Niabella beijingensis: one gene and its partner. The protein of the gene in region 1 interacts with the protein of each later gene in a pairwise test. Links are inferred from orthologs where the notes say so. Each region holds a gene or a part of one and is shown on either strand. Other genes may lie near its edges.

Region 1 (10,036 bases):
TCTTTCGGCGGACTGGCAGTAGCCCTGGCTGTGTCCGAACTGCCCGGTAATGCGGCGCTGAAAATGGTTCTCTTCGCTCCTGCAGCGGATACGGAAGGGCTCGCAGCCGGCTTTCTGAAACAAATGGAGGTCACCGATCCGGCGGTCCGGTTACATTTCTATAATAATGTAGAACGGCTGAGCGGCAAAACACTCAGCTGGTTCAGTATAAAAAGATGTTTACCCCACCTGAAAAGCGCTGTCCTCTGGATCCATGATGAGGAAGACCGCATCACCCCGGTAAAGGAAGCCCGGGAGATCCGGGATCTCCACCCCTCCAATATCCGGTTTATATTCACCCAGGGCCTGGGGCACAGCAGCATTTACCGGGATACAGCGGTGCTGCAACAGGTAGCCGAGTTCCTTTAACGGGTCATTGATGGCCGCCCGCGGCAAAGTATAACAGAATTATAATATTTGGCGTATTTCTGTAGAAAACAGTTACCAAAAACCGGAAATAACCCCGGTTATAAGCTAAAAATTGGGTTCATTTAAAAAAAAAATTCTAATCTTGCCCAAAATTTGGTGTTAACAGCGTTGTTCAGAAAATAATATGGCGAAGAACTTATTGATCGTTGAGAGCCCGGCAAAGGCAAAGACCATTGAGAAATTTTTAGGCAAGGATTTCCAGGTAAAAAGCAGTTTCGGGCACATCCGTGACCTTGAGAAAGCGGGTATGGGCATTGACATCGAGAAACAATTTCATCCCCGCTATGTGGTTTCTGAAGGAAAGGAAAAAGTGGTCCGGGACCTGAAAAACCTGGCCTCTAAAAGTGAAGAAGTATGGCTGGCAACGGATGAGGACCGTGAAGGAGAAGCCATCAGCTGGCATTTATGTGAGGTGCTGGGACTGGACCCCAGGACCACCAAACGTATTGTTTTCAACGAAATCACCAAACCTGCCATACAACAGGCCGTAGCGGCTCCGCGTCATGTGGATATGAACCTGGTGGATGCCCAGCAGGCCCGCCGTGTGCTGGACCGGATCGTGGGTTTTGAATTAAGTCCGGTACTCTGGAGAAAAATCAGTGTAAAAAATAACCTGAGCGCCGGCCGGGTACAGAGTGTGGCTGTAAGGCTGATCGCTGAAAGGGAACGCGAGATCAACGCATTTGAACCACAAAGCAGTTTTAAAGTGGTTGCCATTTTTACGGCAACAGACAACAACGGTAAGAAGATCTCCTTCAAAGCCGAGGGAGCCAAATTCAATACTGCCGCTGATGCCGAGCAGTTCCTGCAATCCTGTCTGAATGCGGATTATACGGTAAAAGACATTCAGGTAAAACCCGGCAAACGCAGTCCGGCCCCGCCCTTTACTACCTCCACCCTGCAACAGGAGGCCAGCCGCAAGTTTGGCTACAGCGTGAGCCGCACCATGCAGATCGCACAGCAGCTGTATGAGAACGGGCACATCACTTATATGCGTACCGATAGTGTGAACCTGAGCAATACCGCGCTTGGTGATCTCACCAGTACCATCAAAAGCATGTATGGTGAAGCGTACCACCAGTTCCGCCGGTTCAAGAATAAAAATGAGAGTGCACAGGAAGCGCACGAAGCCATACGCCCTACCTACATGAGCAACACAGTTGTTGAAAATGCAGACTGGAAGCGGCTTTACGACCTGATCTGGAAACGGACCATGGCGTCCCAGATGGCGGATGCACAATTGGAAAAAACAACGGCCCGGATAGAGATATCGACCAATAAAGAAGAACTGTCTGCAACAGGAGAAGTAATAAAATTTGACGGATTTCTGAAATTATACCGGGAGGACCGCGATGATGAAGATATCCAGGACGATGAGATCCAGGAAGGCATGCTGCCGCCGCTGACCGTGGGACAGGGATTGCCGCTGGTGGAAATGACCGCCACAGAACGGTTTACCCGCCCCTCACCCCGCTATACGGAAGCCTCGCTTGTAAAAAAACTGGAAGAGCTCGGCATCGGACGCCCCTCTACCTATGCGCCCACCATCTCCACCATCTTAAAAAGGGAGTACGTTGAAAAACGGGACAAAGAAGGACTGGAACGGAAATACCGCAGCATTACATTGAAAGACAACCAGCTGGCCAAAAAAGAAAATACGGAAATAACCGGCGCCGAAAAGGCCAAGCTTTTTCCTACTGACCTGGGCCTGGTGGTTACGGATTTCCTGAAGCAGTATTTTGAAGACATCATGGATTATGGGTTTACAGCCAGGATCGAGGAGGAATTTGATGAGATCGCCAATGGCAAGCTGCCCTGGAATAAACTGATCGGTGAATTCTATCATCCCTTTAAAGAGGATGTGGACAATACCATTGAAACAGCCGAACGCATCAAAGGCGAACGGGAACTGGGCACCGAAGCCGGAACCGGAAAGCCGGTGTTTGCGCGTATGGGCCGCTTCGGACCAATGATACAGATCGGTAATGTGGATGATGAGGAAAAACCGCGTTTTGCTACGCTGCGGAAAGGCCAGAGCATCGAAACCATTACTTTTGATGAGGCAATGGATCTCTTTAAATTGCCGGTAACCCTGGGCGAATACGAGGGCAAAGAGGTGGCGGTGAATATAGGCCGTTTTGGTCCCTATGTGAAATGGGGTGAGGAATTCATATCGATCCCGAGAACAGAAGATCCGCTATCGGTCGACCTGGAGCGTGCCGTGGCACTTATCAGTGAAAAACAGGTTGCTGATGCCCCCATCGCGCAGTTCGACAGCAAACCGGTAACCAAGGGAAAAGGCCGCTTCGGACCTTATATTAAATGGAACGACCTTTTTATAAACGTACCCCGCCGGTATGATTTTGACAACCTCTCCCAGGGGGATATCGATGAACTGATCAAGGCAAAGATCGAAAAGGAATCCAACCGGTATATCCGGCAATGGCCGGAGGAAAAAATCGCATTGGAGAACGGGCGTTGGGGTGCATTTATCCGCTTTGGCAAAAAAATGGTAAAGCTTGGCAGAAAGGAAGACGGCTCCAAATACACACCGGAAGAAGTGGCCCAGCTGGACATTGACACCGTGAAAAAAATGATCGAAGCCGAGCTTCCCGGAGCTTTTAGTAAGCCCGCGAAGAAAACAGCTGCAAAAAAAGCTCCGGCAAAAAAGAAAGCCGCCGCCAAGAAGGCCTCAAAAAAATAAAAATCACAGCATTTGACAACAAAGAGCAGCGGGAGCAGTACCTGCTGCTTTTTTTGTTCCCGGTTCCAAAAACGCTGTTTTTTTGTCTTTTTGCCTACTGGTTTTTCGGTATATTTTGCGAAGAATTCAGGCCGAATAAAATAATTTTTTATTTTGCCTCATGCGACTCCTGTTGTTATTAATTATAAGCTGCTTTGCAGGGATGGCAGGCTCCGGGCAGCCGATGCTGGGCGCGGCACATTATCCTGATAGTCTGCAGCATTTGCTGAACCACGCTCAAGATGACAGTGCCAGGGCCCGTCTCTCCTATTTTCTTTCCGATTACTGGAGTTATACGGACACCGCAAAAGCCGGCTACTATCTGCACCTGGGCCAGCGTTTCAGCAAAAACAAACCTTACCTGCAGGCACTCTATACATTTTACGATGCGCTCCTGCTGCACGATTTCCAGCTGGAGCAAGCCGCTCAAAAATACATGGAGGCAGAGAAACAGCTGGCAAAATTCCCGTACAAAGAAGCCCTGGTGTACCGGGCCAGGGCCTGGAGGAACTATGGCACATTGCAGCAGCGAAAGGACAATGAAATGGAAATGGTGGAAGTGCTCTTAAACCATGCCATTCCACTGGTGCGGAAGGCCGGTGACCTGGAACGGGAAGGCGCTTACTATATAGATGTGGGGCTCGTATACATGAACCAGCTGATGCACTCCAAGGCCGAGATCTTTTTTGAAAAAGGCATTACCACTTTAAAGAAGACCACACCCAAGCTGGAGAACCTGTTCCTGGCACTGGACAACCGGGCCAAGAATTTTTGCTATATGGACAGCGCCCAGTATGCCCAGCCACTGCTGGATGAGATCGGTGCGCTGCTGAAGCCTTACCCGGATGCAGAATACAATATTGACTATGCCCTTACAAAGGCGATCTATTACAGAAAAACGGGACAGCTTGCTGAAGCGTTGAAAAGTTTGCAGGCAGGCATCCCGCTCGCACAACGCCTCAAGCAGGCACGGCTGGAGAACAGCCTGCAGTTTCAGGTATATAAAGTTTATTCGGCCATGGGAACCTACAAGCTCGCCCTCGGCGCATTACAGACCGTTATTAAAAACAAACAGTACACTTTTATGGAGGACGAGGTGATGCATGCGTTTGAAATGTCGGAGACCTATGCACATCTTGATGATATACCGAATGCCTACAGCTGGTTAAAAAAATACAGCATCCTGCGGGATACGATGTACCTTCGGAACCTGAAGGCCGGCATCTCTGATATGGAGACAAAATTCAATACCGCTGAAAAAGAAAAGAAGATCGCCCTTCTTCAGGCGGAAAACAAGGAAACCGCGCTAAAAGCAAAGAACTCCAGGCTGAGCACCCTGATACTGATCGTTGTTTGTCTGGCGATCTTGGTGGTGCTGATCTTTGTAATGATCACTTACAGGACCTTTAAAAAACTGGCCGCCCAGCGCGAGCTGAACTACCAGCAGGAATTGAAAGAAATGGAGCAACAACGGCAAATTGTTACAACGGAGGCGATGCTGGAAGGCGAAGAACGGGAGCGCAGACGTGTGGCACGTGATCTTCACGACGGATTGGGGGGCATGCTTGCAGGGATCAAACTCAAGCTCTCCAGTCATGCAAGCAGCCAGCGGCACCATTATCCCGGCGACCAGCCGGAATTGGGCACCATCATTGATCAGCTGGATAAATCTGTGACCGAGCTGAGACGCATTGCGCGCAACATGATGCCGGAAAGCCTGATCCGGTTTGGGTTACAGACGGCACTAAAGGATCTTTGCGAATCCCTGATGACCAGGGAAACGCAGATCAGTTTTACCGCACTCGATGTGGATGAACGTATGGAGCTTTCAACACAGGTGGTGATCTACCGGATCATACAGGAAGCCCTGGCCAATGCCATCCGTCATTCAAAAGCCCGGAATATTATTGTGCAATGCAGTCAGGACGAGAACCGGTTTTATATTACGGTGGAAGATGACGGCATTGGTTTTAACAGTACAGCGGGCGCTAAAAAAGGCATGGGACTGATAAATATTGAGAACCGGGTGAAATACCTGAATGGAAAAATAGATGTTGTATCCGCAACGAATGAAGGAACAACCATAAACATGGAATTAAATGTTGCAGCATAGTAAACAGCTGGTCATTGCGATCGTTGATGACCACCCTATTGTTATCGAAGGACTGAAGAATCTTTTGGCTTCAGAGACCGGCTTTGATATTGTAAGCTTCACTACCGGCGGACAGTTTATGAACTACCTCAAAACACAGGAGGTACATGTGGTGCTGCTGGATATTGTACTGCCGGATGCCAATGGCCTGGAACTGTGCAAGGACATCAAAAAGAAATACCCGGATATTACGATCCTTGCGATCAGCAACCAGGCAGAACGGAGTATCATTATGCAGATGCTTCAGAACGGAGCCAGTGGTTATCTCCTGAAGAACGCAGCAGCAGACGAACTGCTGGCCTGTATCGAAAACGGGATGAAGGGGGAACCCGCGCTCAGCAAAGAAGCCCGGGAGATCATGTCGCGCCCCGCTCCCAACGACTGGAACGGCATCCCCTCATTAACAAAAAGGGAGAAGGAAATCCTACGGCTGATCTCAGAAGGATTCTCCAGTACTGATATTGCGGACAAGCTGTACCTGAGCCAGCTTACCGTGGAAACCCACCGCAGGAACATCATTCAAAAGTTCCGCACCAATAATATGTTCTCGGTGATCAAACTGGCCATCGAGCATAAGATGATCTGACCGCTGTCTTTTATCCTGCAGCGATCGTCTGGCGGATCCCTTCGGCGTAACCGGTTGGTTCTACCCCGAACGCCTTTTTAAATTTTGAACTGTCGAAATAATAATCCTGGCTGTTCTGGTACTGCATTTCCCGCAGTTCTTTTATCGTGCGGGAAAACAATCCGCCCAGCGTCAGCAGCAATGGCGATAAAACAGAATACTGGGGTTTCACCTTCATTTGGCCGGCCGCCAGTTCGATCAGTTGTTTGCCCGTAAGCCGCTCCTCTGACGTAGGCAGGTGCCACACCTGTCCGTAAGCTGCTGTTGTATTGCCCAGCAAGGCCGTAGCGTTTGCAGCATCGGGTGTATAAGTAAGTGAATGGATTTTATATGCATTGGTCTGCCAGTTGGCCCTGCGGCCTTTTTTAAAATTGTTGAGCACCAGCAGGTTCAGTATCCCGTTCCGCGCACCGGGGCCATAAAAATCGGCGCTGCGCGCCACAAGATACTGCAGCCCGTCCGCTGCGGCTGCCGCCTCAAGCATATGGAGGAGCCGTGCGCGCACCCTGCCTTTCCGGGATGGAGGATCTATGGGGCTCTCCTCCGTCATCATCGGGATGGCTGTTTTTGAATAAGAGTATACGTTGTCAAAAAATACCAGCCTGCAATGCTGTTGTACACAGGCTTCAATGGTGTTCTTCATGATCACCGGCCATTGTCTTTCCCAGACTGTTACATCATAAGCCAGCCCGACGGTCAAATACGCTACCTCGCTGCCCTTAACCGCGTCCTGTACAAACGCGGCGTTCAGCAGGTCGCCAGAAAGTAGTTCATCCCCGTCATTTACTTTCTCGGGATTACGTCCTACCAGCCGGATCTCACTGGTATAAGTTCTTAATGCAGTAGCAAGAAACTTTCCGATATCACCACCCGCGCCGAGGATTGTTTGCATAGTTATTTGTTTATACCTGCAAACCTACTTCCGGCGGCTAACTAAAACGATGATCTGTGTTAAGATTTCTGAGGCACCATCATGCGTTTCCGGATGCGGCTCAGGCTTTCAGGAGCAATCCCCAGGTATTGGGCAATATAGCGCTGTGGCACCCGTTGCAGCAGTTCGGGCTTATCGCGTACCAGGTCGCTGAATTGTTTTTCGGGGGAAAGTGATAACAATGCTTTTGTCCGGCGGATATTTTCGGCAGCCACGTTCTCCATCACGATCCTGAAGAATTCGGCGGTTGCCGGAGATGCGGTAAGTGCCTTTACAAGGTCTGCGCAGGTGATCACCATACAGGTTGTCGGCTCAAGAGCAGCAATGGATGAAGCCGAGCGTGACTTGCGGGAAAAGCTTTCCAGGTCGGTGATGAATTCATGCTCCATCGAAAGATTACAGGTACGTTCCTGCCCTTCTTCATTCAGAAAATACTGGCGGACGACACCTTTCATAATAAAAAACACCTCATTTGCCACCCGGCCTTCCTCCAGCAGAACGGCGCCTTTTTTGTATGCTTTTTCTGAAAACAGGGAAAGGAAAAAATACGCCTCATCATCGGGAAAGGAAGTGTAGTTGCGTATAGTGGCGATCAGCGGATGCGGCATGGCATAAAGGTAAAGCCTTTGGCGGATACCAAAGGCTTTACGCTTTTATTAATTTATAAAACTCCTATTTATTTGCCAGCTCAAACTGTTGCATGAATGTCACCAGTTTCTGAACCGTTTCCAGCGGTATCGCGTTGTAGATGCTGGCCCGCATGCCACCCGTGGTGCGGTGTCCTTTCAGATTCACGAAACCATTTGAAGCGGCTTCTTTCAGAAACAGCTCATCCAGCTTGTGTTCTTTTGTAATAAATGGAATATTCATGATGGAACGGTCTTCTGTGGCAGCCGTACCGCTGAACAGATCAGACTCATCCAGGAAATCATACAATACCCGGGCTTTTTCGATATTTATTTCGGCAATTGCATCCACGCCGCCCTGGTCTTTCAGCCACTCGTATACCAGTTTACAAAGATAGATGCCATAAGTAGGCGGCGTGTTGAACATGGATCCGTTATCCGCATGATTCTTATAGTTCATCATGGAAGGGGTAAAATCCATGGCATTGCCCAGCAGCTCTTCGCGAACGATCACCACACAAACACCGGCGGGTCCCATGTTTTTCTGGGCACCGGCATAGATCAGTCCGAATTTGCTTACATCATAATATTTGGATAGGATATCGGACGACATATCGCCCACCAGCGGCACATTCCCGGTATCGGGCAGTGCATTAAAACGGGTACCATAAATGGTGTTATTGGTCGTTATATGAAAATAGTCCGCATCCGGTGTAAAGGTTGACGGATCCAGTTTGGGGATATAGTTAAATACTTTATCTTTTGAGCTGGCCACCACGTTCACGGTTCCGTAGCGGGAAGCCTCTTTGATCGCTTTGTCGGACCACACACCGGTATTGACATAATCTGCCTTTTTATTCCGGTTCATCAGGTTTAAAGGTACCATGGCAAACTGACTGGAAGCACCGCCCTGCAAAAACAACACCTTGTAGTTGCCGGGTACCTGCATCAGCTCCCGGAACAACGCCTCTGCAGACTCGATAATGGCCATATAATCCTTCGATCGGTGACTCATCTCCATCACGGACATTCCCGTATTGTTATAGTTCAGTAACTCTTTTTGCGCTCTTAATAAAACTGCCTCTGGCAGTGCGCAGGGACCAGCCGAAAAATTGTAGACTCTTTCCATTCTGAAAACTGATTTATAATAATTGAGGTCGCAAAATTACTAATAACCCGGCACCTGGTTAAAAACTTTAGTCCGATTCTAATAAGAAGCGGATATATTGAATTTTTTCTAACAAACACGGGATATTTTCCATCCCGTCCCTGTCAACAGGAACAGCCGGTTCTGAAAGCGCCGTTTACTGCAACGATTTTGGTGACCTCAAGCGTGATCCCGTTCTCAAGGATCAGGAGATCCGCTCCATTGTCCCGGGTCAGCCCGCGGATCTTCCCTTCGGCCCGTTCCCACCCGTTGTCATCATAAAGTAAAGATACCGGCTGCCGCTGTTCTATACAGGATTGTAACGCCTCCAGCACATCTGCAGTGGTATCCAGGATCGTTTTATAGTCCATTTTGCATGATTTATTAACAAAGATAATCAATTGGAAATGATTCATAACCAGTGGGTTTTACTATGGTGGGTAATTTTTTTGCCCCCTGCATACTAATCCGGGTCATCCGAGCGTTCTATTGAAAGCCAAACATATTATCAAGACCTCTTAACAACCACTAGCATGGAGATCAACAAAATACAGGATAAGATCATTGCCGAGTTCGAGAACCTGGCAACTGTGGTCAACAAATTTTCCTATTTCCGGCACCTGAAACGGATCTCCAGCGAACCGGGAACCCTGGATGCAGCAGAAAAAAAGGATGAGAACCTGGTCACAGGCTGCAGCAAAAAGGTATGGGTAACTGCCTACAATGAAGAGGGCCGGATCTATTTTAAGGCCGACAGCGATCACAGCATCACAAGAGGGCTGGTGAATCTGTTGTTGAAGGTCTATTCCGGTCATACGGTGGCTGCCATTACCAATGCCGACCTCTATTTCATGCATGAAATAAAACTTTTCAATTATCTCTCTCCCAATTGGCTGCGCGACCTGCTTTCGGTGGTGCAACGCATAAAATCACTGGCAATTGTGCATCACCTTAATGCACATGCGGAACCGGCCCAATAATCATTCCGGAAAGTTTGAAAGTTTCTGTAACATTGCTGCATGCAAGATAACACCCGTCGCTTCAGCAACCGTGTGGATGACTATGTGCGCTACAGGCCGCATTATCCCTCACAGATCGTTACAGAACTGGAATCACAACAACTCCTGACACCCGGTATACAGATCGCAGATATCGGTTCAGGAACCGGTATTTCAGCGGCATTATTTCTGGAAAAAGGATACCCGGTATGGGGCGTTGAACCCAACCGGGAAATGCGTTTAAAAAGCGAGGAACTGCTCCGGGATTACCCTGGTTTTAAGGCGATGGACGGGACGGCAGAAGCAACAACACTTCCCGATCAGAGTGTGGGACTGATCGTGGCCG
Region 2 (9,640 bases), 770 kb from region 1 along the record:
GTAAGGTTTGTCCTGGTACCTGACATTAATAAAGAACACCAGCAGACTGCCTCCGAGCAAAGCGCCTACAAAACCGCCGATCAGATTCCGGACGAGCGCTGTGGTAAATGTATAGTGCGCCGCGGGTCCCGCTGAAAGGGCCGAATGAAGGATAAGGTAGTCGTAAAGCGTGATAAAAAAGCCAACGATCAGCCACCCGCAGGTGATGATGAAGAGTTGTCTGAATTTTAAACTGTTCCTTGTACGCATAATGCCGGGCTTTTAAAAGGTTTCCTCCCGGACCGGGGAGGCAAAAAGCATTATCTCACATATAGGTTAATCCTTACCTTTATAAAAATAATTATTGTTATGGAAATCATTGCAAACTTTTGGTGGGTGCTGGTGCTTTTGCTGGTAGTGCTCAGCGGATTGTTTACCATCAACCAGGGCTATATAGGGGTGATCACCATGTTTGGAAAATACCGCCGTGTGGTAAGACCGGGCTTGAATATAAAGATCCCATTTATTGAAAGGGTATACCGGAAGGTGTCTGTACAGAACCGGTCGGTGGAGCTGGAGTTCCAGGCAGTGACCCAGGATCAGGCGAATGTGTATTTCAAAAGTATGTTGTTATACGCGGTGCAGAACGAATTGGAGGAAACCGTGAAAAAGGTGGCGTTTAAATTCATTGATGAGCGGAACCTGATGCAGGCATTGGTGCGGACCATTGAAGGCAATATCCGTGCTTTTGTTGCGACCAAAAAACAGGCCGAGGTGCTGGGGCTGCGCCGCGAGATCGTACAGTACGTGAAAGTAGAAATTGATCATACCCTGGAAGAAGAGTGGGGCTATCACCTCCTGGATCTGCAGATCAACGACATCACCTTTGATAAAATGATCCTGGATTCCATGAGCAAGGTGGTGGCCAGTAATAACCTGAAAGCTGCTGCGGAGAATGAGGGCCAGGCATTGCTGATCACCAAGACCAAATCGGCCGAGGCCGAGGGAAATGCGATCAAGATCAGCGCGGAAGCAGAGCGGGAAGCAGCCCGGCTGAGAGGACAGGGGATCGCCCTGTTCCGGGAAGAGGTGGCAAAAGGGGTGTCGTCGGCCGCAGTGGAACTGCGCCAGGCCAACCTGGATACCAATTTTATTTTATTCAGCATGTGGACCGAAGCGATCAAAAACTTCGCCGAATACGGAAAGGGGAACGTTATTTTCCTGGACGGAAGCACCGAGGGCATGGAGCATACCATGAAGCAATTTCAAGGGATGATGATGCGGCCTTCGGGAACAGACGCGCTTAAAAAAGAAAACTAGATTGTGCGGGATAAAGTCAGGATCCATTGCCTGCGAACCCGGCCAGCACAAACCGCTGCTTGCCCTGCATATCTGTTTTGATTGAAGACCGGTATCCGTTTGTCTCAAAAAGCTGAAGCGTATCTGCTGCCAGGCGCTCATGTACCTCCAGGTAGATCCTGCCATCCGGCGCCAAAAGGGTTTTTGCTGCTTCCGCTATTTCCCGGTAAAATAATAAGGGATCTGCATCCGGAACAAACAGCGCAAGGGAAGGTTCGTATTCCACTACATTCTTATGCATGGCCGCTTTGTCTGCAAGCGGGATATAAGGCGGATTGCTGACCAGCACATCCACCTGCGGCAGGCGCGAGCGGTTGCCGGTGTTTAAAAAATCCAGTTCAATAAAATCGATCTCCTGCCGGTATTTTGCCGCATTCCTATGGGCAACGGCTAAGGCATCAGCACTGATATCGCAGGCGGTAACCGTTGCGGCCGGCAGCTTCCGCTTTAAAATAACCGGGATACAGCCGCTTCCGGTGCCCACATCCAGTATACGGACCTCCGGTCTGTCCTGGTGGTCGCGGATGATCAGGGCAACCAGCTCTTCTGTTTCCGGCCTGGGGATGAGTACGTGCCGGTTCACAAAAAACGAGATATCGTAAAACCAGGCCTCATTGAGAATATACTGGATGGGTTCGGCCTTTAGCAGTCTTTTTTTTATATCCTGCAGCATCTTCAGCATACAGGGGTCGGGGTTGAACGGTTGCCTGCCACCTGCCCGTAAATCAATGCCCGTAAGGTTTTCCACGGTCATGTACCAGATCTGCCGTGCTTCACTCTCAGGGTAAAGCTCCCCGAGATCCTGTACAAAGCTTTTTTCTGTATTTTTTAAAGACATGCTGCAAACTTAATTCTTTTACTTTTGCAAAAATGGGTACAGGGATACAGGGTATTTATATGGAACGTTGTTTTCAGCTGGCACAGCTGGGAGCGGGCCATGTAGCGCCTAACCCGATGGTGGGTGCCATACTCGTTCATGAAGATGCCATCATAGGGGAAGGGTATCATCAGCGGTACGGGGAAGCGCATGCGGAAGTACATTGCATTAATAATGCACTCCGGCTCCATCCGGAGCTGATCGCAAAGGCGACCCTTTATGTATCGCTGGAGCCCTGTGCGCATTATGGTAAAACGCCGCCCTGTGCTGACCTGATCATCCGGCATAAGATCCCGCGGGTGGTGATAGGCTGCCGCGATAGTTTTGAAGCGGTCAATGGCAAGGGAATTGAAAAACTGCGGAACGCCGGTGTGGAGGTCATAGAGCAGATCGCTGACGGGAAAGCCATAGCGCTGAACAAACGGTTCTTTACTTTTCACGGACTGAAACGGCCGTATATTATTCTGAAATGGGCGCAGACCAGGGACGGGATAATGGCTTCGGAAGGAGCGGAACGGTTGAAGATCACCAACCCGGTGACCGACCGGCTGGTGCACCGGTGGCGCTCGGAGGAAGCGGCGATCCTGGTAGGGGCGGCCACGGCGGTAAAAGATGATCCGTTGCTGGATAACCGCTACTGGTTTGGAAACCCGCCGCTGAAGATCATTGTATCGGCTTCAGGTAAGCTGCCGGGAGAACTGCAACTCTTTCATTCCGGGGATCCTGTATGGGTCTTTAACCGGGAACAGGCAAAAAAAGAAGCGCAGGCGGAATGGATCCGCGTGGAAGACCCGGACCTCATCGGGGGAATGCTGGACCTGTTGTTTGAACGGCAGGTTCAGAGTGTTTTTGTGGAGGGCGGCCGTCGCCTGCTTCAATCCTTTATCGACAGCGACCTTTGGGATGAGGCGCGGGTGATCACCAATACCGGGATGATTGCCGGCAGCGGGCTTCAGGCACCCCGGTTGCAGCGCCAGGCACTGCTGCAAACCACCGTTTCCGGATCCGATGAAATAGCGATTTATAAGAATATGAGTAACCAGTTTATAATTTAAAATGGATCAGGGAAATTACTATCAGACCATTGAAGCAAGCGGACAGGCAGAATTTAAAGACAGGGGAAGCCGCTTTATCGCGATCGCTTATCCGCTTAAGGATGCCGACGATTTTAAAAAGATACTGGCTGCTGTGAAAAAAGAACATCCCAAAGCCAACCATCACTGTTTTGCTTACCGCCTGGGAACAGACGGCAATACCTTCCGGGTGAGCGATGCCGGAGAACCTTCGGGTACAGCAGGAAGACCGATACTTGGACAGATCGACAGCCGGCAGGTCACAAATGTGCTGGTGGTGGTGGTCCGTTATTTCGGAGGCACACTATTGGGAGTGCCGGGACTGATCAATGCTTACAAATCAGCTGCAGCCATGGCGTTGCAGGTGACGCCTGTAGTGCGTAAACCGGTGTTGAAGACCTGTCACCTTCAGTTTGATTATACCCAGCTTAATGAAGTAATGAACGTGATAAAACAATTCGACTGCACCATCATCAAACAGGAACTGCAATTGTTTTGTGTGATGGATATCGGTATACCCAAACACCGCTTTACGGAATCGCTGATGCGGTTCGGGGATATCCGGAACCTGGTACTGACGGAACCAGCCGTTATTTCAAATTAGCCACTACATTGTCTTTTGTAATATAGCCCAGGTGCGACCATTGCAGTGCGCCCTTTTTATAAATGTGGAGCACCGGCAATGCATCTATTTTCAGTGCATCAGCCAGTTCCTGGTTCTTATCGACATCGATCCGCAGCACTGTTACCGTAGCTTGTTTTTCACGGGCGATTTCTTTAAGGTAGGGCTCCATTTTTTTGCAGGGACCACACCACTCGGCATAAAAATCAACCAGTACGATCTTATCGGTATTCAACGCTTTTTCAAAGTTAGCTTTGGTAAGTCCTTCTTTGCCCGCTGCTGCTTTTTCTTCCGGCAATTTTGCGGCGCGCCATTTCATCATACCACCTTCCATTTCATAAACCTGTTTAAAGCCCTGCCCGCGTAAATAAGCGGCAGCTTTGGCGCTACGGCCCCCGCTGAGGCAATATACATATACCGGCAGGTTCGTTGGCAGCAGCTGTGCTTTTTCACCAAAACTGCTGTCGTTCCAGTTGATGTTCACCGAACCGGCAATATGACCGGAAGTATATTCATCAGGGGTGCGTACATCCAGTATTGTTTTTTCAGCCGGTGCGGAGAGTGCCTTGCTGAATTGCTGAACCGGCAGCACCGTTGTCTGGGCCCGGGAAGTGACGAACAGGAGAACGGCAGACAGGAATAAAAATGCGTATTTCATGCTGTTATTTTAAGATCCATTTTAATGATACGGGGATGCCTGTTTTTACTTCATGCCCGGAGGGTTCCGGCAACCCGGTAGCAGGGTTGAGTTTGAAAACAGTGATGTTGTCGCTTTTCTGGTTGGCAGCGATCAGCCAGCGCCCGGAAGGGTCGATGGTGAAATTCCGGGGAAAGTCTCCGTTGGTGGACTGACTGCCCACAAATGCCGGGATGCCGGTTGCGGGATCGATCTGGTAGACTTCAATGGTACTGTTGCTGCGTTGTGAGACATACAGGAATTTATTGTCGGGCGAAAGATGGATATCCGCACCGGCGGCTTTTCCTTTTTCTGCTTTCAGGGCATCTGTTGTATGCAGGTGCTGCAGCCTTCCGTTTTTTAGCGTATAGGTATTCACCGTGCCGCCCATTTCATCCACATTGTAAACAAATTTTTTACTCCGGGCGATGACCATATGACGGGGACCCGCGCCTGGCGCAGTGCTGGTGAAGAATGCGTTGGCCGTATCCACCTTACCCGTTGTTGCCTTAAAAGGGTAGGTGACAATTTTATCCGTTCCGAGGTCGCATACAAATACAAAACGGTTGTTGGGAGAAACCGTGGTGCTGTGCACATGTGGTGCCTGCTGGCGGGCAGTGTCCGGCCCGCTGCCTTCGTGAGTCACAACCTGTGACAGGCCGCCCAGTGATCCGTCTTTATTGATGCGGTAAATGGAAAAGCTGCCGCTGGAATAATTAGAGGCAAACAGCCATTTGCCGCTACGGTCAATTTCCAGGTAACAGGGATCATCGCCCTTGCTTTCCACGGTATTCAACAGGGTCAGCTTTCCGGTTTTTTTATCGAATGAAAAAGCACTGATGCCGCCGTTGGCCGTTTCATTTACGGAATAAACAAAACGCTGGTTTTTTGAAACCACCTGGTAGGAAGGGTTCACAGCCGGGGTCATACTTACTTCGGTCAGTGTTCCGTTTTGTTGATCGAAATCATAAATATAAATACCCTTGCTGGAACTATTGTTATTGGTATAAGTGCCGGCTACCAGGTACTGACCCCAGCTGGTGCGGGCGGTACCTGTAAGGCTTAAGAGGAACAGGGATGCCAGGATTGTTTTCATGCTTGAATTTAAAAAGCAAAGGTACAACAAGTTAAAGGTTTGAACGGTATAAATCGGAAGCAGCGTTCCTTTTGTTTTATCTGTTTTTTAACAATCGCGGTGCAATTTTAGCGCGCAATAAATCTTCTATATATCAAAGGAACAAGCGATCAGAAAATTTAAAAACAATTAAATCGAACTACCATGAAACGGATTCTTACATTTTCAATCGTAGCAGTATTAGCTACCGTTGTATTGGCGAGTTGTTCAAAACGGGACCACTGGCGCGATGACAATAATACGAATGATGAGTATGCTTACGTTACAGGATATAACAAAGGATATCCTTATAGCATTGTCCAGTTTTCGAACGATAATACTTATGCCATTATTGAAAGCAGGTATAATGATGAATTACCGGAGAATGGAGATGAATTATATGGGGACTTCTATCGTAGCAATCAATATAGAATAGTGCGTAATAATTCTCGTGCTCCCAACAAGATTTCAATAAGAGTTATTGAAGATGGGATACAGACTGCCACTGACGCAACAGATGCCCTGGATTACTATTGTTTTGGTTCTAATGCATCAAGCGCAACAAAGCAAAACAAGGTATTTATTTCATCAAAACAAAATACACCAAGAAAATTGGACGTTCAAATAACTAAATAGATTTTTTTAGTCCGTTCCCTATACATGAGCCGCCCGCGAGGGCGGTTTTTTGTTGGTTAAATTGTAAAATAAATGTATATATTTGTTGAGCTAAAGGCTGTATGATGCTAATGATATGAATGACTGAAATATTACAAGCCCAAAGAATGTTCTATCAAATATTAAAAGCACCATCAGGTACAGACCTCTTTTAGCAGATTATTTAACCTAAAAGAATCATTTATGAAAAAAACAATTACTAAGCTGCTTCTGATTGTAGCTATTTCTGCTTTTTCGAATTGTACTAAATCTAACACCCACAGAGATGCGTTAGCCGGTGAAGCGCCTGCAGATACTGTTCAATTAACAAAATATCTGTCAGATGTTTTGGGAGTTGCACAATCTTCAATTGAGATTGATCAAACTACGAATGAATTTTATGTCCCCGGTACAATTTTTAGAATGAAGATTGAGAAAATTCAAGAACAGTATGACGAAGCAAATATTTATAAACTAACTCATGAAAACTAATATCTGTATGAAAAAGAATACCTTATTATTAATAGTGCTGCTATTTTCTACCTCTTTTGCTTTTGCATTTCCAACAATAACGAAATTTACGATAACTCCGTCGACTCCTGACTATAAGATACCTGTTTCTAATAGTGTTGCAACCACGGTAAACTATAGTTTAAATGTTACGCGGCAATTTAATTCGAATGGAAGGGAATATGAGACTTTTGGAGTCCTGAACTATCAGATATTTTACAAAGATGGTAGTGGAGAGCTTGCTTTATCGCAAGTCGAAAACATTCAAACTTCGCAATTTGACAATTATCTTACTCAGATTAATAAAACTTTTTCAATACCTGCAGGAAAGGTCGGTGGGCATATTATTTTACGTATGTATTATGCATGTTGGCATAGTAATAATGTTACCGCAGCGCCAATTGAAGCTGGCGGGGCTTTTATTACCTATATTCCTGGGGTAACACCTCCGGATGGTAATAATGGCCCACCTCCAGCGACTTACACAGAAGGGGCCTTCATTAGGAATGACATAACTGGGGAGATTTTTGTTGGGATTGATAGTGTTTACAGGAGGATTATTGCCAGAAATAATACGACTAATCTGACAGATGACTATGCGCTTTTTTCAAAACCTGCTGTGGATCAGTCATTATATCATACAAATTCAAATGCGTCTTTTTCTCCTTTAGGAGCTGATATTGGTATGGTCTCCAGACGGCACGTATTTTATTTAGAACGGGATGAATTTAACGGAAGAGTCTATTTAATGGAAGATCAATCTGCTACTATTACAGCAAGGTGGATTCGTAGCCCGGCAACAATCAGTTTTTATAGATTTGATGAAACTAAAATAAGAATTTTTGTTCCAACTACCAGGGACCCGAGCTTTTTTTCTAGGGAAGGAATAGTAGCAGGAGCAGATCTGGGAACTCCTCCTTATTAGCGGCAGCAAAGGAGAAAATGGTTTTTTGATATAACAGCGCAGAGTTCTCAGTGAGAAGCTCTGTGCTGTTCATTATTTTCTCAGTTGTAATAGAATATAGACAGTTTTATTTCGCTAGAGATTTAATGCTTTTACAATCCGCTCATACAATTCCTCATCCCCGAGCACTTCCGGTTTAAACGCTTCCCCGATCACTTTTTCATACAATTCAATATACCGGTTGGAGATGGTCTGGATCCATTCGTCGCTCATTTCGGGCACGGCCTGTCCTTCCTTGCCCATAAAATTATTGGCGATCAGCCATTCTCTTACAAATTCCTTACTCAGTTGCTTTTGTTTTTCACCGGCAGCCAGCCGCTCTTCAAAACCATCGGCATAAAAATAGCGCGAACTGTCCGGTGTATGGATCTCATCCATCAGGATGATCTTGTTCTCTTTTTTCCCGAATTCGTATTTGGTATCTACCAGGATCAGTCCCTGTTTTGCTGCCAGTTCCTGTCCCCGTTTGAACAACAGGAGTGCCAGCCGCTCCAGCTCCTCCCATTCGTCCCGGGTGGTCAGTCCCTGCCGGATGATCTCTTCTTTACTGATATCCTCATCATGTCCTTCATCCGCTTTTGTACTGGGCGTAATGATGGGCGCAGGGAAGGCTTCATTTTCCTTCATACCCTCGGGTAACGGTATGCCGCAAAGTGTTCTTTTTCCGGACTGATAAGTACGCCAGGCATGACCAGTGAGATGGCCCCGTACCACCATTTCAATTTTAAACGGGATACATTTAATACCGATAGAGGCATTGGGCGCCGGCTTTTTTTGCAGCCAGTTGGCACAGATATCTTTTGTGGCATTGAGCATAAAGGCAGCGATCTGGTTCAATACCTGACCCTTAAAGGGAATGGGGCGGGGAAGGATGACATCAAAAGCAGAAATGCGGTCGGATGCGATCATTACCAGCAATTCGTCCTGGATGGTATAAACATCCCTTACTTTACCCTTATAGAAAGCGGTCTGACCCGGAAAATTAAACGTTGACATGCTGCGAAAATAATCAGGGTTTAGGTATTAACCACCAACGGGCTGAAAAAAAATCCATTACGACCGAATCTGTTAATAATTAAATTTTTATTTCCCACTAACAAGTGTTATTTTAACATTCAAATCACAAAACCTTAGAAATTTATGAGACCTGCGATTTGCTTATTAGCCACTCTATTCCTCCTTTTATTTACCGCGGCGGAGGGCGATGCCCAAACGACGGTCACCGTTACAGGAACCGTAAAGAACAGCGAAACCGGGGAGGGCGTGAACGCGGCCTCGGTTGTTGTTGCGGGAAGTACAACAGGCGCTTATTCCAGACCCAGCGGCAGCTTTGAAATAAAAGCAGCCAGCTATCCTGTAAAACTGGTGATTTCTTCTGTGGGCTATGAAACACAGGAGATCACCGTAACCGGGCCGGAACCCGTGACCCTGTCCCTGGTGCCAAAAACTGAACTGGGGCAGGAGGTAGTGGTCTCTGCGAGCCGTGTGGCGGAACGGCTTATCGAGTCGCCCGTTACCGTAGAGCGGGTAAACAGTGCCGCGATCACAAATGCACCTGCTGCTAGCTATTATGATATTGTAGCCAATCTGAAAGGAGTGGATGTGGTAACCGCTTCGCTTACGTTTAAAACGCCCACCACCCGGGGGTTTATGGGAAGCGGTAACCTGCGCTTTAACCAGATCGTGGATGGTATGGACAACCAGGCGCCCGGTCTGAATTTTTCAGTAGGCTCGGTGATCGGGACCACACAGCTGGACGTGGAAAGTATGGAACTGCTGCCCGGCGCCTCTTCTGTTTTATACGGCCCTGGC

What was found.
Region 2: the proteins of topA (region 1) and K7B07_RS19685 interact in binary tests that used the Escherichia coli proteins (3 or more experiments, as listed by UniProt). The link is inferred for Niabella beijingensis from one-to-one orthologs.

What each region holds. Positions count from the first base shown.
Region 1 is NZ_JAIQDI010000002.1:1,625,823-1,635,858, reverse strand. What follows is about bases 208-3,382. They hold topA (type I DNA topoisomerase), read left to right. Parts: upstream 208-592; coding sequence 593-3,172; downstream 3,173-3,382. Other genes in these bases: K7B07_RS22830 (ATP-binding protein), read left to right, coding at 3,375-3,382; K7B07_RS22840 (alpha/beta hydrolase), read left to right, coding at 208-408. Outside these bases: more of K7B07_RS22840, read left to right, coding at 1-207; more of K7B07_RS22830, read left to right, coding at 3,383-5,324; K7B07_RS22825 (response regulator), read left to right, coding at 5,311-5,949; K7B07_RS22820 (NAD-dependent epimerase/dehydratase family protein), read right to left, coding at 5,960-6,880; K7B07_RS22815 (Crp/Fnr family transcriptional regulator), read right to left, coding at 6,940-7,527; serC (3-phosphoserine/phosphohydroxythreonine transaminase), read right to left, coding at 7,592-8,674; K7B07_RS22805 (hypothetical protein), read right to left, coding at 8,818-9,063; K7B07_RS22800 (SufE family protein), read left to right, coding at 9,226-9,672; K7B07_RS22795 (class I SAM-dependent methyltransferase), read left to right, coding at 9,712-10,036. UniProt on the Escherichia coli protein: Releases the supercoiling and torsional tension of DNA, which is introduced during the DNA replication and transcription, by transiently cleaving and rejoining one strand of the DNA duplex.
Region 2 is NZ_JAIQDI010000002.1:857,494-867,133, forward strand. Bases 2,303-5,081 are described here. They hold K7B07_RS19685 (IMPACT family protein), read left to right. Parts: upstream 2,303-3,271; coding sequence 3,272-3,892; downstream 3,893-5,081. Other genes in these bases: ribD (bifunctional diaminohydroxyphosphoribosylaminopyrimidine deaminase/5-amino-6-(5-phosphoribosylamino)uracil reductase RibD), read left to right, coding at 2,303-3,270; K7B07_RS19690 (thioredoxin domain-containing protein), read right to left, coding at 3,879-4,568; K7B07_RS19695 (lactonase family protein), read right to left, coding at 4,573-5,081. Also shown: K7B07_RS19665 (adenylate/guanylate cyclase domain-containing protein), read right to left, coding at 1-249; K7B07_RS19670 (SPFH domain-containing protein), read left to right, coding at 349-1,299; prmC (peptide chain release factor N(5)-glutamine methyltransferase), read right to left, coding at 1,316-2,176; more of ribD, read left to right, coding at 2,209-2,302; more of K7B07_RS19695, read right to left, coding at 5,082-5,682; K7B07_RS19700 (hypothetical protein), read left to right, coding at 5,866-6,336; K7B07_RS19705 (hypothetical protein), read left to right, coding at 6,559-6,846; K7B07_RS19710 (hypothetical protein), read left to right, coding at 6,854-7,789; K7B07_RS19715 (phosphoribosylaminoimidazolesuccinocarboxamide synthase), read right to left, coding at 7,904-8,824; K7B07_RS19720 (TonB-dependent receptor), read left to right, coding at 8,969-9,640.